One region of the Micromonospora sp. CNZ280 genome, then DNA from elsewhere that is predicted to be linked to it. Evidence: riboswitches for the same ligand, from Rfam matches in the RefSeq annotation. Region 1 holds a riboswitch; the other holds the start of a gene.
What was found. A riboswitch is a leader RNA that binds a small molecule or an ion and turns the genes downstream of it on or off. The one in region 1 is predicted to bind thiamine pyrophosphate.
Positions count from the first base shown of each region.

Region 2: it holds a riboswitch for thiamine pyrophosphate, as region 1 does, so the genes downstream of both, FHX32_RS02670 (ECF transporter S component) here and thiE (thiamine phosphate synthase) in region 1, are expected to answer to the same signal.

Region 1 is NZ_JAAOYP010000001.1:1,244,455-1,253,704, forward strand. Features, by position in the region: gene FHX32_RS05835 (thiazole synthase) at 1-170, opposite strand, end outside; gene thiS (sulfur carrier protein ThiS) at 167-367, opposite strand; gene thiO (glycine oxidase ThiO) at 358-1,578, opposite strand; gene thiE (thiamine phosphate synthase) at 1,572-2,198, opposite strand; TPP riboswitch at 2,193-2,302, opposite strand; gene FHX32_RS05855 (ThuA domain-containing protein) at 2,637-8,495, shown strand; gene FHX32_RS05860 (hypothetical protein) at 8,566-9,117, shown strand; gene FHX32_RS05865 (aldo/keto reductase) at 9,213-9,250, opposite strand, start outside.
Region 2 is NZ_JAAOYP010000001.1:570,648-579,897, forward strand. Features, by position in the region: gene FHX32_RS02655 (DUF6328 family protein) at 1-428, opposite strand, end outside; gene FHX32_RS02660 (SIS domain-containing protein) at 577-1,326, opposite strand; gene FHX32_RS02665 (alpha/beta fold hydrolase) at 1,367-2,200, opposite strand; TPP riboswitch at 2,278-2,383, shown strand; gene FHX32_RS02670 (ECF transporter S component) at 2,455-3,045, shown strand; gene FHX32_RS02675 (ABC transporter ATP-binding protein) at 3,163-4,578, shown strand; gene FHX32_RS02680 (CbiQ family ECF transporter T component) at 4,575-5,375, shown strand; gene FHX32_RS02685 (hypothetical protein) at 5,531-5,773, opposite strand; gene gndA (NADP-dependent phosphogluconate dehydrogenase) at 6,178-7,623, shown strand; gene FHX32_RS02695 (pirin family protein) at 7,675-8,436, opposite strand; gene FHX32_RS02700 (thioredoxin reductase) at 8,433-8,633, opposite strand; gene FHX32_RS02705 (hypothetical protein) at 8,918-9,103, opposite strand; gene FHX32_RS02710 (isoprenyl transferase) at 9,173-9,250, opposite strand, start outside.

The DNA of each region.
Region 1 (9,250 bases):
CCCGACCCGGCCGGGGTGGTGTCCACCCGGCGCAGCGCCACGGTGACCAGTTCGGTGCCGGACGCCCGGATGGCCTGCTCCAGCACGTGCAGGTTGGCCGCGCCGCCGGTGCCCAGGATCAGCCGGGAGGTGAACGGGACGCCGCCCAGGTCGAAGGTCACCACGCTCACCCGCCCTGGGCGGCGCTGAGCACCTCGACCCGGTCGCCGTCGCGCAGCACGGTCGCCGGCCAGCCGCTGCGCGGCACCACCTCGCCGTTGACCGCCACCGCCACGCCGCGCCGCTGCGGTGTGACCTCGCGGACCAGGTCGGCCACCGTGGCATCGCCGGGCACGGTCCGCCCGGCGCCGTTCACCGTCAGTTCCACCTGTCCTCCTCCGTCGTCTGCCGGTCGACGCCGGCGGGCCGAACGTGGCGTCCGCCCTCGGCGGGCGCGACCTCGTCGCGGTGGTCCACCGCCGGGCCGGGCCGCTCGGGGCTCGGCTGCCGGGGTGGGTGGGCCGGCCGGAACCGGTCCGGGGCGAAGGGTGCGAGCAGCGGGTCCGGGTCGCCCCCGGCGGCCAGGTCGGCGACCAGGTCGGCGGTGACCGGGGTGAGCACGATGCCGTGCCGGTGGTGACCGGTGGCGGCCAGCACGCCCGGCCGGCCGGGCAGCGGGCCGAGGATCGGGGCGTTGTCCGGCGTGCCGGGACGCAGCCCGGCGACGATCTCCACCAGGTCGTACTCGGCCAGCTCGGGGAGCAGGTCGGCCGCGGCGCGGAGCAGCCGCAGCACCGCGCCGGCGGTGACCGTCCGGTCGGCGCGCTCCTCGACCGTCGCGCCGACCACCACCTCACCGCCCGCCCGGGGCACCAGATAGACGTGCTCGCCGTCGGCGTACCCCCGGATCACGTGCCGGAAGCCCGGCGGCTCGCCGCCGGGCGTGCGCAGCCGGAGCACCTGCCCCTTCACCGGCCGGACCGGCAGCCCGGTCAGCGCGGCCGCGCCGCAGCCGGCCGCCACCACGGTGACCCGGGCGTCCAGCTCGGACAGTTCGCGCACCGCGCGCGGCACCAGCACCGCGCCGGCCGCCGTAGCGGCCGCCCGCAGCGCCGGCACCAGCAGCCGCGGGTCGACCTGGTGGTCGGTGGGGGCCAGCGCACCACCGCGCACCCGGGGCGCCAGCGCCGGCTCGCGGTCGCGCAGCTGGGTCGGGCGCAGCGGCGTCACCGGCAGCCCCAGCTCCTGCTGGTACGCCCAGAGCCGGCCCGCCTCGGCCAGGTCGTCGGCGGTGAGCCCGACCATCAGGGTGCCCTCGGTGCGGTAGCCGATCGGCAGTCCGGTGGCCTCGGTCAGCTCGGCGGCGAACGCCGGCCAGCGCGCCGCGGACTCGCAGAGCAGCCCGGTCAGCTCCCGTTCCCCGAAGTACGCCTCGGCGACCGGGGAGAGCATCCCGGCGGCCACCGCCGACGCCCCCGACCCCGGGTCCGGGTCGTACCCGACCACCCGCAGCCCGCGCGCGGCGCAGCGCCAGGCGACCGCCAACCCGATCGGCCCCGCGCCGACCACCGCCACGTCCGGCCGGCCCCCGGTCAGCACGTCAACGCCCGGAGCAGCTCGGCGGTGGCCCGGCCCGGGTCGGCGGCGGCGGAGAGCGCACCGACCACCGCCACCCCGTACGCCCCGGCGGCCCGCAGCGCCGGCACGGTCGCGGCGGTGACCCCGCCGATGGCGATCACCGGCACGGCCACCGCGGCGGCTACCGCGCCCACCCCGGCGGGGCCGATCGGATCCGGCAGGCCGGTCTTGGTGCCGGTCGGGTGGCAGGGGCCGACGCCCAGGTAGCTGGCACCGGCGGCGACCGCCTCCGCGGCGGTGCCCGGGTCACGCGCGGTGGCGCCGAGCACGGCGGCGGAGCCGAGCACCCGGCGGGCCGCGCAGACCGGCAGGTCGTCCGCGCCGACGTGGCCGCCGGCGGCACCCACCGCCAGCGCCACGTGCAGCCGGTCGTTGACCAGGCAGGTCGCGTCGTACCCGGCGCAGAGCGCGACCACCCGGCGGGCCAGGTCGTACGCCTCCCGGTCGGTCGCGGAGTCCGCCACCCGGACCTGCACCACCAGCTCGGCGCGGGCCACCGCGAGGGCGGCCCGGACCACGGTGAGCGGATCCCGCCCGGGTCGGGTGTCGGTGACCAGATGCAATCGCCCAAGGGACGGCACGGCAACACTCCTCCCTGCGCCGGCATTACCCGGATCAGGTTCGACGGTCGGGGGCTGTCAGCCCCCCTCTCAGCCCGGTCCACCGGGCTCCCGTGGGTTACGTCCGTGTCACCGTACGACAGATCCGCCGGCCTGCCAAGGCGGGGTCCGCCAACCCCGCTGCGTCGACGGCCCGTCCGGACCACCGAGGCGCACGGCCCTCGATGCCTCGGGCGACCGGGCACTTCGTACGGTCCTGTTCGGAATGTCGCCCGCCGTTGCCAAACCGTTACCGGCCGGCATCTTGCCTGCAACGGATCCAGCGGGATTAATTTGTTCAGCGATTCGACAAAATGCTGGTCCGGACATCCTGGCACGGTGTCCGCTCCGGCCCATCTGGGACGGTCTTCGGCGAGCCGGCCCCCGCGATCCCCTGTCCACCGCGACATAGGAGGCGGCGTGTCCCGATCTCGTCGTGCCCGCGTACCCGTCCTGGCCACCCTGCTACCCCTCGCGCTCGCCGCGAGCACCCTGTTCGGCATCCCCGCCGCACAGGCCGCACCCCCCGCGCAGACCGCACCCGCCGCGCAGGCCGCGCCCCTGGCGGCGCCCGCCGCGCAGACCCAGCCGCTGACCGCGCCCGCCGCGCCGGCGGCCGACGAGCCGTTCGCGGTGCTGGTGTTCTCGAAGACCGCCGGTTTCCGGCACGACTCCATCCCGACCGGCATCGCCGCCATCCAGCAGCTCGGCGCCGAGCACGGGTTCACCGTCGACACGACCGAGGACGGCGCCGCGTTCAGCGACGACAACCTCGCCCGGTACCGCGCGGTGATCTGGCTCTCCACCACCGGCGACGTCCTCGACGGCGAGCAGCAGGCCGCCTTCGAGCGCTACATCCGCGCCGGCGGCGGGTACGTCGGCATCCACGCCGCCTCGGACACCGAGTACAGCTGGGCGTGGTACGGCGACCTGGTCGGCGCGTACTTCGCCAGCCACCCGGCGAACCAGCAGGCCACGGTCAAGGTGGAGGACCACGCCCATCCGGCCACGGCCGGGCTGCCGGAGCGCTGGTCCCGGTTCGACGAGTGGTACAACTACCAGTCCAACCCGCGTCCCGACGTGCACGTGCTGGCCAGCCTGGACGAGACCAGCTACTCCCCCGGCGCGGGGGCGATGGGCGCCGACCACCCGATCGCCTGGTGCCACGACTTCGAGGGTGGCCGCGCCTGGTACACCGGCGGCGGGCACACCCGCGAGTCGTACGCGGAGCCGCAGTTCCTCGCCCACCTGCTCGGCGGCATCCGCTCCGCGGCCGGCGTGGCGGACGCCGACTGCGGCGCCTCGCTGACCGCCAGCTTCGAGAAGGTGACCCTGGACAGCAACACCAGCAACCCGATGGAACTGGACGTCGCCCCGGACGGGCGGGTCTTCTACGTCGAGCGCGACGGTCGGGTGCAGATCGTCAAGCCGGACACCGGCAGCACGGTCACCGCGCTCGACCTGGACGTCTTCACCGGCAACGAGGACGGCCTGATCGGCATCCGGCTCGACCCGGACTTCGCCACCAACAACTGGATCTACCTCTACTACGCCCCGAACGACGGGATCGCCCGCAACCTGCTCTCCCGCTTCACGGTGACCGGTGACAGCATCGACCCGGCCAGCGAGAAGCAGGTCCTGCGGGTGGACACCCAGCGCAACACCTGCTGCCACGCTGGCGGCAGCATGGCCTTCGACAGCGCCGGCAACCTCTACCTGGCCACCGGCGACAACACCAACCCGTTCGAGTCGAACGCGTTCACCCCGATCGACGAGCGGCCGGGCCGGCAGGACTACGACGCGCAGCGCACCTCCGGCAACACCAACGACCTGCGCGGCAAGGTGCTCCGGATCCACCCGGAGGACGACGGGACGTACACCGTCCCGGCCGGCAACCTGTTCCCGCCGGGCACCGCGAAGACCCGGCCGGAGATCTTCGCGATGGGCTTCCGCAACCCGTTCCGGATCGGCGTCGACCCGGGCACCGACACCCTCTACGTCGGCGACTACGGGCCGGACGCCAGCGCCGCCGACCCGGACCGCGGCCCGGAGGGCACTGTCGAGTGGAACATCGTCGCCACCCCGGGCAACTACGGCTGGCCGTACTGCACCGGCGCGAACTACGCCTACAACGACTACACCTTCCCGTCCGGCCCCAGCGGGCCGAAGTTCGACTGCGCCGCGCCGGTGAACGACTCGCCCAACAACACCGGCCTCACCAACCTGCCACCGGCCATCCCGGCCACCGTCGACTACGACTACAGCGGCAACCCGCGCTTCCCCGAAATCGGCGGCGGCGGCGCGCCGATGGGCGGCCCGGTCTACCGGTACGACGCCGAGCTGAACTCGGACCGCAAGTGGCCGGCGTACTACGACGGCAAGGCGCTCTTCGGCGAGTGGAACCAGTCGAAGATGTACACGATGCAGCTCACCGGCGACGGCAAGGGCCTCGTGGACATCAACCAGCTCCTCACCGGGATGACCATGCTCCGGCCGATGGACTTCGAGTTCGGCCCGGACGGCGCGCTCTACCTCATCGAGTGGGGCAGCGGTTTCGGCGGCAACAACGACAACTCCGGCGTCTACCGGATCGACTACATCGCCGGTGACCGGGCCCCGATCGCGGAGGCCAGCGCCGAGCCGACCTCCGGCCCGGCGCCGCTGACCGTCGCCTTCTCCAGCGCCGGCTCCCGCGACCCGGACGGCGGCACGCTCAGCTACGCCTGGGCGTTCGGCGACGGGCAGACCTCGACCGAGCCGAACCCGACGCACACCTACGCCGCAGCCGGCACGTACAACGCGCAGCTCACCGTCACCAACCCGAAGGGCCGTACGGCGGTGGCAAACGTGCCGGTCACCGTGGGCAACACCGCACCGACGGTGACCATCGGGTTCCCGCCGGACGGCGGCTTCTTCGACTGGGGTGACCAGGTCCGCTACACGGTAACGGTGACCGACCCGGAGGACGCGGAGATCGACTGCGACCGGGTCCGGCTCCAGGTGCTGCTCGGCCACGACGAGCACGCCCACCCGCTGGAGCAGCACACCGGCTGCACCGGCACGGTCCAGACGTCGCTGGCCTCCGGGCACGGCGCCGAGGCGAACGTCTTCGCCGTCTTCGAGGCCACCTACACCGACCTGGGCGGCGCCGAGGGCGCCGGCCCGCTCACCGGCCGGGCCATCGAGCAGCTCCAGCCCAAGCGCAAGCAGGCCGAGTACTTCACCGGCACCGGCCGGGTGTCCGGCGCGACCGGCGGCGGAGACCCGGGCGTGCAGCGCGAGACCACCGGCGACACCGCCGGCGGCGGCCAGAACATCGGGTTCATCGAGGACGGCGACTGGTGGTCGCTCGCCCCGGCCGACCTGACCAACATCACGTCGATCCGGTTCCGGGCCGCCTCGGCCACCAGCGGCGGCCGGATCGAGGTCCGCGCCGGCGCGCCCGACGGGCCGCTGGTCGCCTCGGCCACCGTGCCGGGTACCGGCGCCTGGCAGACGTACACCGACGTGACCGCGCCGGTGACCGGCCCGGCGAGCGGGACGCTGTACTTCGTCGCCCGCGACCCGGGCGGCGGTGCTGGCTCGCTGCTCAACGTCAACTGGATGGACTTCCTCGGCCGGGGCGTCACCGAGAACGCGCCGCCGGTGGTCACCGCCACCGCCACCCCGGCGACCGGCACCGCGCCGGTCACCGTGAGGTTCGACGGCACGGCCACCGACGCCGAGGGCGACACCCCGCTGACGTACGCCTGGGACTTCGGCGACGGCGGCACGGCGTCCACCCTGGACGCCACGCACACCTACACCGTCCCGGGCACCTTCACCGCCACCCTGACCGTGACCGACAGCAAGGGCGCGCTGTCGTACACCACGGTGCCGGTGCGGGTGGACGCGCCGAACACGTCCTGCTTCGGGGCGCGCTCGGACGACTTCACCGGCACCAGCCTGGACCGGGCGCGGTGGACCAGCGTGGTCCGGGAGAACCAGCTGTACTCGGTCTCCGACGGCGCGCTCCGGCTGCCCACCGCGGTGGGCGACCTCTACGGCGGCCGTAACGACGCCACCAACCTGGTGCTCCAGCCGGCGCCGTCCGGCGCGTGGCAGGCGACCACCCGGGTCACCCTGCCGGTGACGGCCAACTACCAGCAGGCCGGCCTGCTGGTGTACGGCGACGACGAGAACTACGCCAAGCTGGACCTGCTCTACTCGGGCGGTCGGCGGGTGGAGTTCATCCGGGAGACCGCCGGCGTGCCGCGCAACGAGGCCGCCGACAGCATCGCCGCGCCCGCCGGTGACACTCTGCACCTGCGGCTCAGCAGCGACGGGACGAACCTGACGGCGGCCGTCTCGGCCGACGGGCAGACGTTCACCCCGGTCGGCCGGTCCGCCGAGCTGGCCGGCATCACCAACCCGCGGATCGGGCTGTTCGCGCTCAACGGCGGCACCGACGCGCCGGTGGTGGAGGCGGCCTTCGACTGGTTCCAGGTCTCGCCGGACGCCCCGGCCGGGCCGGTCGACCCGTCGGACGAGTTCACCGGCGACACGCTGGACAAGTGCCGGTGGGACGCGATCCTGCGGGAGAACCCGACGGGCTACCGGGTGACCGGCGGCGCGCTCCGGGTCGACGTGCCCAACGGCGACATCTACGGCTCCGGCAACTCCGGGCCGGCGAACTTCATCCTCCAGAACGCCCCGTCCGGTGACTGGACGCTGGAGACGAAGGTCGACGGCAGCCTGCTGAACGAGCAGTACCAGCAGGCGGGCCTGATCGTGCACGCCGACGACGACAACTACCTCAAGTTCGACTACATCGTCGACAACCAGCCCGGGCAGCCGGTGACGCGGCGGATCGAGTTCCGCAGCGAGATCGGCGGCGCGGTGCAGAACCCGCAGCCGGAGGCGGGCAACCTGACCGCCTCGGTGTGGTACCTGCGGCTGGCCCGCACGGGCGACACCTTCACCGCGTCGTACTCGGCCGACGGGACGGCCTGGACGCCGTTGACGGCGCTCACCAACAGCGCCGTCGGGGCGACCCCGAAGGTGGGTCTGTTCACCCTCGGGGCCAACCAGACCGCGTCGAAGACAGCCGCGTTCGACTACTTCCGGCTCACCACCGGGGCCGCCGACGGGACCGCCCCGGTGACCACGGCCACCGTCTCCGGCACCCCGACCGAGGGCTGGTACACCGGCCCGGTCACCGTCACGCTGACCGCCGCCGACGAGGACGGTGGCAGCGGGGTGGCCGGCACGGAGTACCAGCTCGACGGGGCGACCACCTGGGCCGCGTACACCGGTCCGGTGCCGGTCAGCGGCGACGGCGAGCACGAGCTGCGGTTCCGCTCGACCGACCAGGCGGGCAACGTGGAGTCGACGAAGACCGTCGCGGTCCGGATCGACGCCACCGCGCCGGTCACCTCGGCGACGTTCGCCCCGGCCAACGACGAGGGCTGGCACGACGGGACGGTCCCGGTCGTGCTGACCTCGACCGATGCCGGGTCCGAGGTGAAGACGGTGGAGTGGTCGCTGGACGGCGGCGCGTGGACACCGTACTCGGCGCCGGTCGAGGTGGCCGGCGACGGGCAGCACGAGCTGCTGTTCCGGGCCACCGACAACGCCGGCAACGCCGAGACGCTCAAGTCGGCGGTGTTGCGGATCGACGGCACGAAGCCGACGCTGCTGGTGTCCGGCATCGCCGACGGCCAGCTCTACGGTGACAGCCAGGACGTCCGGGTGTCCTGGCAGGCGGTCGACCCGACCTCGGGCATCGCCTCCGTGGTCGGCGAGCTGGACGGCCGGCCGTACGCCAGCGGCACCCTGCAGGCCATGTACGAGCTGCCGCTCGGCCTGCACGAGCTGACCGTCACCGCGACCGACAAGGCGGGCAACGTCACCACCTCGGAGGTCCGGTTCTTCGTCACCACCTCGTTCCGGGACATGCAGAACCTGCTGGACCGGTTCAAGGCGACGAGCCGGCTCTCGACCAAGGCGCACAAGCAGTTGTCGGCGAAGCTCGACGAGGCGCGCAAGGCCGAGGCGGCCGGCAAGGACGAGCGGGCGATCAAGGCACTGACCGCCTTCCGGGCGCTCGCGGCCGACGCCACCCTGGTGCCCGAGGCCGAGATCCGGGACACCCTGGTCCGGGACGCCGACGCCATGATCGTCCGGCTCGGCGGCACGGCCAGCCGGGCCGGGGTCCGGGCGAACGACGGCGAGCCGGTCGACGGCGCCGGCCGGCTCGGCGGCGATCCCACCCGGATCGCTCCCGGTCGCCGGCTCTGATCCGCGGGCCCCTTCCCACCGCCGGGGCGGTGGGAAGGGGCCCACCCGCACTTCCAGTGAGGAGACGCCCGTGACGCGTACCTGGCAGGCGATCACCGCCGCGCTCGTCGCACTGGCCCTGGCGGCGTTCCTGCCCACCGCCCCGGCCGCCGCACACACCGGGAAACTCAAGCTGACCGTGGCCGGCGACGGGGCCGACGGGGTGACCGTGCAGGCCGTGTACGCCGACGGGCACCGCCTGGACAAGATGGTCCGGCTGACCCTCACCGCCACCGGCCCGGACGGCCGGCGGATCGGGCCGGTGCAACTGGAACCGGCCACCGAGGGGCAGGGCTTCTACGCCAGCGGCCCGATCCTCTCCGCCGGCCGGTGGCGGGTCACGGTGAGCGCCCCCGCGCCGCACCGGGGCGAGGCCAGCGCCCTGGTGGAGGCGCGCGACGCCCAGTCGCCCCCGCCGGTCCCCGCCCCGGTCGCGGCGACCGCTCCGGCGGCCGGCACCGGCGACGCCGCCCGCGACGGAGGTTCCCGGTGGTGGCCGTTCGCGCTGGCCGGTCTCGCGCTCGCCGTCCTGGCGGTGGCGGTGCCGGTGCTGGTCGGCCGCCGCCGACCTCACCCGCGCTGAACCTCGTGGGGCGAAAAACCCCCGCGCGGTTGCGGCGATCCGCAACGACGAAACCGCCGCCCGGGCCGACACCCGGGCGGCGGTTCGTCGACGGGTCAGAGGGTGGCGCGCAGGGCCTCGAGGTCCTCGTCGG
Region 2 (9,250 bases), 670 kb from region 1:
GGCAGGATCACCCAGAAGGTCAGGAACCACAGGCCGGCGACACCGCTGAGCAGCAGGGCGACGGCCCGGTCCAGCACGAAGTCGGTGATCAGCAGCACCGCGCTGACCATCGAGATCAGCATGAAGGCGAGGCCGGCGCTGGCCATCTTGTGGGCGAAGCGGACCAGCTCCGGCTTGCGCCCCTGGCGGAACAGCGCCCGGTGGAACGCCACCGGCGAGATGATCATCGCGGTGGCGGCGGCCGCCGCCAGCAACGCGACGATGTAGACGTCCTTCTGGAAGCCGCTGGTACGGGTGAACCCGTTGCTGAACGGCAGGGTGAGCAGGAAGGCGAAGAGGATCTGCACACCGGTCTGGGCGACCCGCAACTCCTGGAGCAGGTCGGCGAAGTTGCGCTGCCAGCGCTGCCGCTCGGTTTCCTTCGACACGGGAGCCACCTCCGGTGAGCCGCTACTGCCGGCGGGTCCAGCCCGCCGGCAGCAACGCTGATGCCCCACCGCACGCGTCACGAAACCGGCTCACCACCGGGGCCGCGCGGCACCGGCCCGGGCGCCTCGCGGCCAGGAAATCCCCGGTTCAGGCCCCGCGGCGGATCCGGCCGGCGTACCGGGCCTCCAGCTCGTGGTTGTGCTCGTCCCCGCCGGCGATGTTGGCCGACAGGTAGACCGGCGGGCGCTCCCCCGCCGCCAGCAGCCGGGCCACCACCTCGACCGTGATCTGCTGGGCCAGCAGCGCCGCGGTGATCGACGAGACCGCGCCGACCGCGCCGCCGCCGGGCAGCGGCAGGGTGGCGTCGCCGTACGGGGCGCCGTTGTCCAGCACCACGTCGGCGAAGTCGGCGAGCTTGCGACCCGACGGGTGACGCGAGGTCATCCGGGCCGAGTGCTGGGCCGAGGTGATCGCCACCAGGGCGTGCCCCTTCTCCTTCACCAGGGACGCGAACTCCACCATGGCGCCGTTGACCCCGGAGTTGGAGGCCAGCACGAAGACGTCCCCGGGGCGGACCGGGGCGAGGTCGTAGAGCTTGTGCGCCACCGACGGGTCCCGCTCCAGGGTCGGGCCGAGCAGGTCGACCGGCTCGCCGCCGAGCAGCACCAGGTCCCGCAGGGCGATCCGGTTGGTCGGCACCAGCCCGCCGGCCCGGCCGGCGATCTCCATCGCCAGCGCCTCCGAGTGCCCGGTGCCGAAGGCGTGCACCACGCCGTCCGTCCGTACCGCGTCGGCGATCAGGTCGGCCGCCCGCCCGACCGCCTCGCGCTGGCTGGCGGCGACCCGGCCCATCGTCTCGGTCACCACTGCCAGGTAGTCCTCGGCACTCACCGTCATGCTTCCTCCGTCCATCGCTGCCTGCACCTCGCGTCGGCCGTCAGGCCAGTCCGCGTACCCGGGCCAGGATCGCCTCGGCCAGCGGCGCCGGCGCCTCGTCCGGGATCCAGTGGCTCACCCCGGCCAGCTCCACGAAGCGGTAGTCCCCGGTCACCCGCGCGGCGCACGCCTCGGCGGCGGTCCGGCCGATCGCCACGTCCTGGTCGCTCCAGACGAACGTGGTCGGCACGGTCACCGGGCCGGTGGCGGCCAGCTCCGTCCGCGACGGCATCGCCCGGTACCAGTTCAGTGCGGCGGTCAGCGCGCCCGGCTCGCGCATCGGCTCGGCGTACGCCGCCACCCGGTCGGCGTCGCCGACCCCGCCGAGCAGCCGGCGCAGCGCCGTGGCGTTCAACCCCAGCAGCACCTTCTCCGCCTTGCCGGGCTGCCGGAACAGCACGATGTACGCCGAGCGCACCTTCTGCTGCGGGTCGTTGGCCAGCGCGTACGCCATGGCGGCCGGGTGCGGCACGGAGACCGCGGTCAGCGTGCGCACCCGCTCCGGGTGCCGGACGGCCAACTCCCAGCCCACCAGCGCGCCCCAGTCGTGGCCGACCACGTGCGCGGTGGGCGCGCCGAGGGCGTCCAGCACGGCCAGCGCGTCGGCGACCAGCTCGTCCATCCGGTAAGCCTCGACCGCCTCGGGCCGCGCGCCGGGCGAGTAGCCGCGCTGGTCCGGCGCGTACGTGCGCAGTCCCGCGGCGTGCAACGCCGGGACCACGTCGTCCCACTCGCCGCCGTGCTGCGGGAAGCCGTGCAGCAGGAGCACGGGGTCGCCGCCCTCCGGGCCGCCGACGCGTACCTCGAACCGCAACCCTCGGGCGTCGATGCGCATGATCGGCAGCCTACCCAGCCGGCGCGGGCGGCTCGTCCCGGCGCTGCCGGCGGTGCTAGCGTCTGCCGGGACAACTTCACATCCGACAGGGGAGCGCACAGCGCTGAGAGTGCGGGCACCACCCGCAGACCCTCGAACCTGATCTGGGTAATGCCAGCGCAGGGAGTTCGGTCGACCTCCAGCCGCGCCGCCGTCCGGGACACCGGGCGCGGCGTGCGTCCTCTCCTGGTTCGCACTCAGGACTGGGAGCACTCATGACTCACCCCACCAACAACCGGTGGCGCACCATCGACATCGTCGTGGCCGCGGTGATCGCGGTGGCCTTCGGCGTCATCTTCTGGGCCTGGGGCCTGCTGTGGCGGGCCGTCGACCCGGCGTTCGCGTTCTTCCCGGCCGCCCAGGCGGTCATGTACGGCGTCTGGCTGGTGCCGGCGGTGCTCGGCGGCCTGGTCATCCGCAAGCCCGGCGCGGCGCTGTTCTGCGAGGCGGTCGCCGCGACGATCTCCGCGCTGCTCGGCTCCGAATGGGGCGGGATCACCATCGTCCAGGGCCTGATCCAGGGTCTCGGCGCCGAGTTGGCCTTCGCCGCCTTCCGGTACCGCTCGTTCCGGCTGCCGACCGCGTTGCTCGCCGGCGCGCTGACCGGCCTCGGCGCGGCGCTGTTCGACTTCTTCGTCTGGAACGTCGACTACGCGCTGGGCAGCTACCGGATCCCGTACGCGCTGCTGACCGTGGTCAGCGCCGCGATCATCGCCGGCGTCGGCGGCTGGTACCTGACCCGGGCCCTGGCCGGCACCGGCGCCCTGGACCGCTTTCCCGCCGCCCGCGACCGCACCCTGGTCTGACCCGCCCATGCCACACCGCCCCCGCCCCACCTCGTCGATCATGAGGTTGTTGCCCTCCGCACCGGCGTGTCGCGGCAACAACCTCATGATCGACCCTGCCTCGGCGGGGGTGGGAGGGTGAGTTCCGTGCTGGTGCGGGGGTTCGGGTGGCGGCACGCGGGGCGGCGGGCGTGGGCGGTGCGGGGAGTCGACCTGCGGGTGGAGAGCGGGGAGCGGGTGCTGCTGCTCGGCCCCTCGGGCGCCGGCAAGAGCACGCTGCTCGCCGCGCTGGCCGGCCTGCTGCCGGAGGACTCCGGTGAGCAGGAGGGCACCGTCGAGATCGACGGGCTCGACCCGCGCAAGGGCCGGGAACGGGTCGGCATCGTCTTCCAGGACCCGGAGAGCCAACTGGTGATGGCCCGCAGCGGCGACGACGTCGCGTTCGGGCTGGAGAACCGGGGGGTGCCCGCCGGGGACATCTGGGCCCGGGTGGACGAGGCGCTGCGCCGGGTCGGCTTCCCGTACCACCGGGACCGGCCCACCGCCGCGCTCTCCGGCGGCGAGCAGCAGCGGCTCGCCCTGGCCGGGGTGCTCGCCCTGCGCCCCGGCCTGCTGCTGCTCGACGAACCCACCGCCAATCTCGACCCGGCCGGCGCCGCGCTGGTCCGGGAGGCGGTCGCCGGGGCGCTGGACGCCGACACCACGCTGATCCTGGTGGAACACCGGGTCGCCGACGCGCTGCCGCTGGTCGACCGGGTGGTGGTGCTGGAGGCGGGCGGCGGCGTGCGCGCCGACGGCACCCCGGAGGCGGTGTTCGGCGCGCACGGCGACGCGCTCGCCGCCGAGGGGGTCTGGGTGCCGGGCCGTCCGGTGCCGCCGCGCCGGGCCGTCGCCCCGGCCGGCGACCGGCTGCTCGCCGCCGACCGGCTCGGCCTGCCGCCCCGGCTGGCCCCCACCGACCTGGCGGTACGCGCCGGCGAGGCGCTCGCCGTGCTGGGCCCGAACGGGGCCGGCAAGTCGACCCTGGCCCTGCTGCTCGGCGGGCTGCTCCGGCCCGGTACCGGCACGGTGACCGCGAGCCCGGCGCTGGCCGGCGCGGACGCCCGCACTCCCCCGCACCGGTGGCGCGCCCCGGGCCTGGCCCGCCGGATCGGCTCGGTCTTCCAGGATCCCGAGCACCAGTTCGTCACCGGCACCGTCTTCGACGAGCTGGCGCTGGGGCCGCGCCGCACCGGATCGTCCGAGCCGGCGGTACGCGCCACCGTGGACGCGCTGCTCGCCCGGCTCCGGCTGGAGCGGCTGGCCGCCGCCAACCCGTACACCCTCTCCGGCGGCGAGGCGCGGCGGCTGAGCGTGGCGACCGCGCTGGCCACCGCGCCCCGGCTGCTGATCTGCGACGAACCCACCTTCGGCCAGGACCGGCGGACCTGGCTGGAGCTGGTGGACCTCTTCGCCGAGCTGCGCGACGCCGGGCACGGCGTGGTCACCGTGACCCACGACCCGGAGTTCGTCGCCGCGCTGGCCGACCGGACCATCACCCTGAGCCGGCCGTGATCACGCTCGAACCGGTCGCCGCGCCGGACGCCCCGCTGGCCCGGCGCAACCCGGTGGCCAAGCTGGCCGCGGCCCTGGTCTTCTCGTTCATCATGATCGCCACCCTGGACCCGGTGGCACCGGCGATCGCGGTCGCCGCCGAACTGGCCGTGCTGCCGCTGTTCGGGGTCCGGTTCCGGGTGCTCGCCCGGCGCGCCTGGCCGCTGCTGCTGGGCGCGGTCGGCATCCTGGTCACCCTGGTGCTCTTCGCCGCCGAGCGGTCCGGCCGGGTGCTGGTGGAGGCCGGTCCGGTGATGGTCACCTCCGGCGTGCTGCTCACCGCGTCGGGCCTGGTGCTGCGGATGTTCGCGGTGGCACTGCCGGGCGTGATCGTCTTCGCCACCACCGACCCGACCGACCTGGCCGACGCGCTGATCCAGAACGCGAAGGCGCCGGCCCGGTTCGCCATCGGGGCGCTGGCCGCGTTCCGGCTGGTGCCGCTGCTCGGTCAGGAGTGGCAGATGATCACGCTGGCCCGCCGGGCGCGCGGGGTGGACGCCGGGCGGAACCCGCTGGCGAAGCTGCGGCTCTTCGTCTCGACCGCGTTCGCGCTGCTGGTCGGGGCGATCCGGCGGGGCACCCGGCTGGCGGTGGCGATGGACGCCCGGGGCTTCGACGCGGGCACCCCGCGCACGGTCGCCCGCCGGCAGCGGTTCGCCGCCGCCGACGCCCTGCTGGTCGCCGGGGCGGCGGCGCTGGCCGGCGCGGCCCTGACGGTCAGCGTGCTGCTCGGCACCTTCCGCCCGCTGATCGGCTGAGCGCCGCCGGCCGGCGAGGGCCCACCGGCGGAGGTGCGGAGGGCCATCGGCCAGGAGGCCGCCGGGCAGCGCAACCACCGAGCGGAGAGCCGCTGGATGGCTACCGGGCGGAGGGCCGCCGCTGGTGAACGGCGGCACCTCCACCCCGGGGCCGGTCAGCTGCGCCGGAAGGCGTACCGGCGGGCCTGCCCGGCCCGCTGGGTACGGCCGGCGGCCTTGCCGCCGCCGGAGGCCGGCGGACCGGCCTTCGGGGCGGTGGGCCGGCCGGCCGGGAACACCGGACCGGCCGGCGACACCGGCGCGACCGCCACCTGGTCGAGGTTGACCGGCGTCAGGTCGGCGACCGACGGCGTGGGCAGGTTGCTGCGGGACTTCTTCGGATTGCGCTTGGCGGGCATCCGGTGCCTCCTTGTCTACGGACCGTTCCGGCCGGCGCTGGGCGCGGGCGACCGGACGGTCCGGCTCGTCAGGTGACCGTCGGGCGACGGCCGTACGGATTCGGGACTGCTCGCCGGAACCGACCACGGAGGACACCACCGCCGCTGCGGCAGGTGGGGAATGCGGACGCCCGGGAGCACGCGGACCCACGGCAAGGGCGGCGGGCCGGCTCGGAGGTGGGGCGTCACTTGCGCATGGCCACACGGTACCGCCCCACCCGGACCCGCGCAGCCGAATTACCGACGAGGGCCGGACCGACGCGCCGCGACGCCGCGGTCACCTGCTGTCGATGTCCGGCGTGCCGGTGGTCCCGGCCGCGATACGGTCGCAGCGGCAGGTGTCGACGGCGGAAGGTGGCGGACGGATGGCCGAACAGGCGACGGCACAGATCGGGGTGACCGGGCTGGCGGTGATGGGCCGGAACCTGGCCCGCAACCTGGCCCGCAACGGCTTCACCGTGGCGCTGCACAACCGCTCGCCGGAGCGCACCCGCAGCCTGGTCGCGGAACACGGCGACGAGGGCACGTTCGTGCCGGCCGAGTCGATGGCCGACTTCGTCGCCGCGCTGGAGCGCCCCCGGGCGGTGATCGTCATGGTCAAGGCCGGCGGCCCCACCGACGCCGTGATCGACGAGTTGGTACCGCTGCTGGACGCCGGCGACATCGTGGTGGACTGCGGCAACGCGCACTTCGCCGACACCCGGCGCCGGGAGGAGGCGTTGCGCGGCCACGGGCTGCACTTCGTCGGCACCGGTGTCTCCGGCGGCGAGGAGGGCGCGCTGCGCGGACCGAGCATCATGCCCGGCGGCTCCGCCGAGTCCTACCGCAAGCTCGGGCCGATCTTCGAGAAGATCGCGGCCCAGGTGGACGGGGTGCCGTGCTGCCGGCACATCGGCCCGGACGGCGCCGGGCACTTCGTGAAGATGGTGCACAACGGCATCGAGTACGCCGACATGCAGCTCATCGCCGAGGCGTACGACCTGCTGCGGGCCGGGCTGGGCGCGGAGCCGGCGGAGCTCGCGGAGATCTTCCGCGAGTGGAACGCCGGCGAGCTGGAGTCCTTCCTCATCGAGATCACCGCCGACGTGCTGGGGCACCGAGACGCGGCCACCGGGCGGGCGTTCGTCGACGTCGTGCTGGACCGGGCCGAGCAGAAGGGCACCGGCCGGTGGACCGTGCAGAGCGCCCTCGACCTGGGCATCCCGATCACCGGCATCGCCGAGGCGACCTTCGCCCGCTCGCTGTCCGGACACGCCGACCAGCGGGCGGCGGCCCGCCGGGCGTTCCCGGACGCCGGCGAGAAGAAGTGGCAGGTCGCCGGCCGGGACGCGTTCGTCGAGGACGTCCGGCGGGCGCTGCTGGCCAGCAAGATCGTCGCGTACGCCCAGGGCTTCGACCAGATCCGCGCCGGCAGCCGGGAGTACGACTGGGGCATCGACCTGGGCGGCACCGCGACCATCTGGCGGGGCGGCTGCATCATCCGGGCCCGCTTCCTGGACCGCATCCGGCAGGCGTACGACGAGCAGCCCGATCTGCCCACGCTGCTGGTCGCGCCCTGGTTCGCGGACACCGTCAACGCCGGCGTGCCGAGCTGGCGGCGGGTGGTGGCCGAGGCGGCCCGGGCCGGGGTGCCGGCGCCGGCGTTCGCCTCCTCGCTGGCGTACTTCGACGCGCTGCGCGCCGAGCGGCTACCCGCCGCCCTCATCCAGGGCCTGCGCGACAACTTCGGCGCGCACACCTACCACCGCGTCGACCGCGACGGCACCTTCCACACCCGCTGGGCCGGCGACCGCTCCGAACTGGAGGCCTGACCGCCCCACCCCGCGCCGCGTGGGCGGCGGCCTCGTGGTCGGGGTCGCGGGTCAGGCGATGGTGGCGTGCATCTCCCAGACCAGGATCTCGGCGGGGTCGGTGGCGGTGACCCGCTGGCCGCCGGTGCCGGTGAGCCGGGCGGCGTCGCCGGTGTCGAGCGGGCCGCTGCCCTCCAGGGTCACCGCGCCGGCCGGCACGTAGAGGTGCACGAAGGGCGCGTCCGGCAGGATCACCTCGTCGCCCGGCTGGAGCCGGGCGGCGTGCAGGGTGGCGTACCGGTTGCGGATCCGGATCGCCGACGCCCCGTCGTACCGGTCCATGCCGGAGGCCACCGGCACCAGGCCGCCGCGCAGCAACTGGTCGTCGATCTCCAGCTGCTCGTAGCCGGGGTCGACGCCCTCGGTGTCGGGCAGCACCCACATCTGTACGAAGTGGACCGGATCGGTGTGCGGGTCGCGGCCGTCGAGCCGCCAGGAGTCGTTCTTCTCCGAGTGCAGGATCCCGGTGCCGGCGCTCATCCGCTGGGCCAGCCCGGGATAGATCACCCCGGAGTGCCCGGTGGAGTCCTGATGCACCAGTGACCCGCGGAGCACCCAGGTGACGATCTCCATGTCCTGGTGCGGGTGGGTCTCGAAGCCGGTGCCCGGCCGGACCACGTCGTCGTTGTTGACCAGCAGCAGGCCGTGGTGGGTGTTGGCCGGGTCGTAGTGCCGGGAGAACGAGAAGGAGTGCTTCGAGTCGAGCCAGGAGATTTGGGTGGCGAAGCGGCCGTCGGCCCGCCGTACGTCCACCCCCGGAACGGGCAGCGTCACCAGGCACGCTGCCCGGTGTCGCTGGGCGCGGGGGCCCAGGTCAGGGCCGGTTCCCCGGTGGCCAGCTCGGCGATCTCGCCCGAGCGCAGCCGGGGCGTGTGGCCGAACTCGGCGCAGTGCTGCTCGGCGATCTCGGCGCAGATCTCGGCCACCTGTTCGCAGATCGGGTCGCCGAGGTCGGCGGCGTTCAGCGCCATGATCATTTTGTAGCGGAGATCCCGCATCCCCACCCCCGAGGCTCGACGCGGTCCGGGGCGTACCCCCGACTCCGATCCTAGGCACTGCCACCCCCACCCACCCCGGAAACCACCAACCCCGGCCCGGGGTCGACCGGGCGGTTCCGGTGGGCGGTCCACCCGGACGGGTGACTGTCGCCGAACACCAGGAACCCCCGGTCGGCCACCGGGCCGGGGCGGGGGCGGCGCCGCGGGGAGGCGGCGCCGAGCGGGGCCGACGCCATCGGACGCGGCCCCGGAACGGTTCAGAAGAAGCGCCGACGCTTGGGCTCTTGCGGGCGGATCAGGTCGGCGCCCTTGGTGAGCAGGCGGGTGACCCCGGACGGGCCGCGCCGGGCCTCCAGCGTGTGGCTCAGCCGGCGCACGCCGGCCGCCGCCAGCGGCACCGCGATCGCCATCACCGCCCACTGGGCAATGCGCTTCTGGATCATGTGGGTTCACCTCCGTCAGTGACTGCTGACCGGATTGATACCCAGCGTGACGGACGGGTAAGCGTGCCCTCAGGTGGTCGGGGCGACCGGGTTGGGCAGCGCGCCGCCGAAGCGCCGGTCCCGCTGCGCGTACAGCTCGCAGGCGTA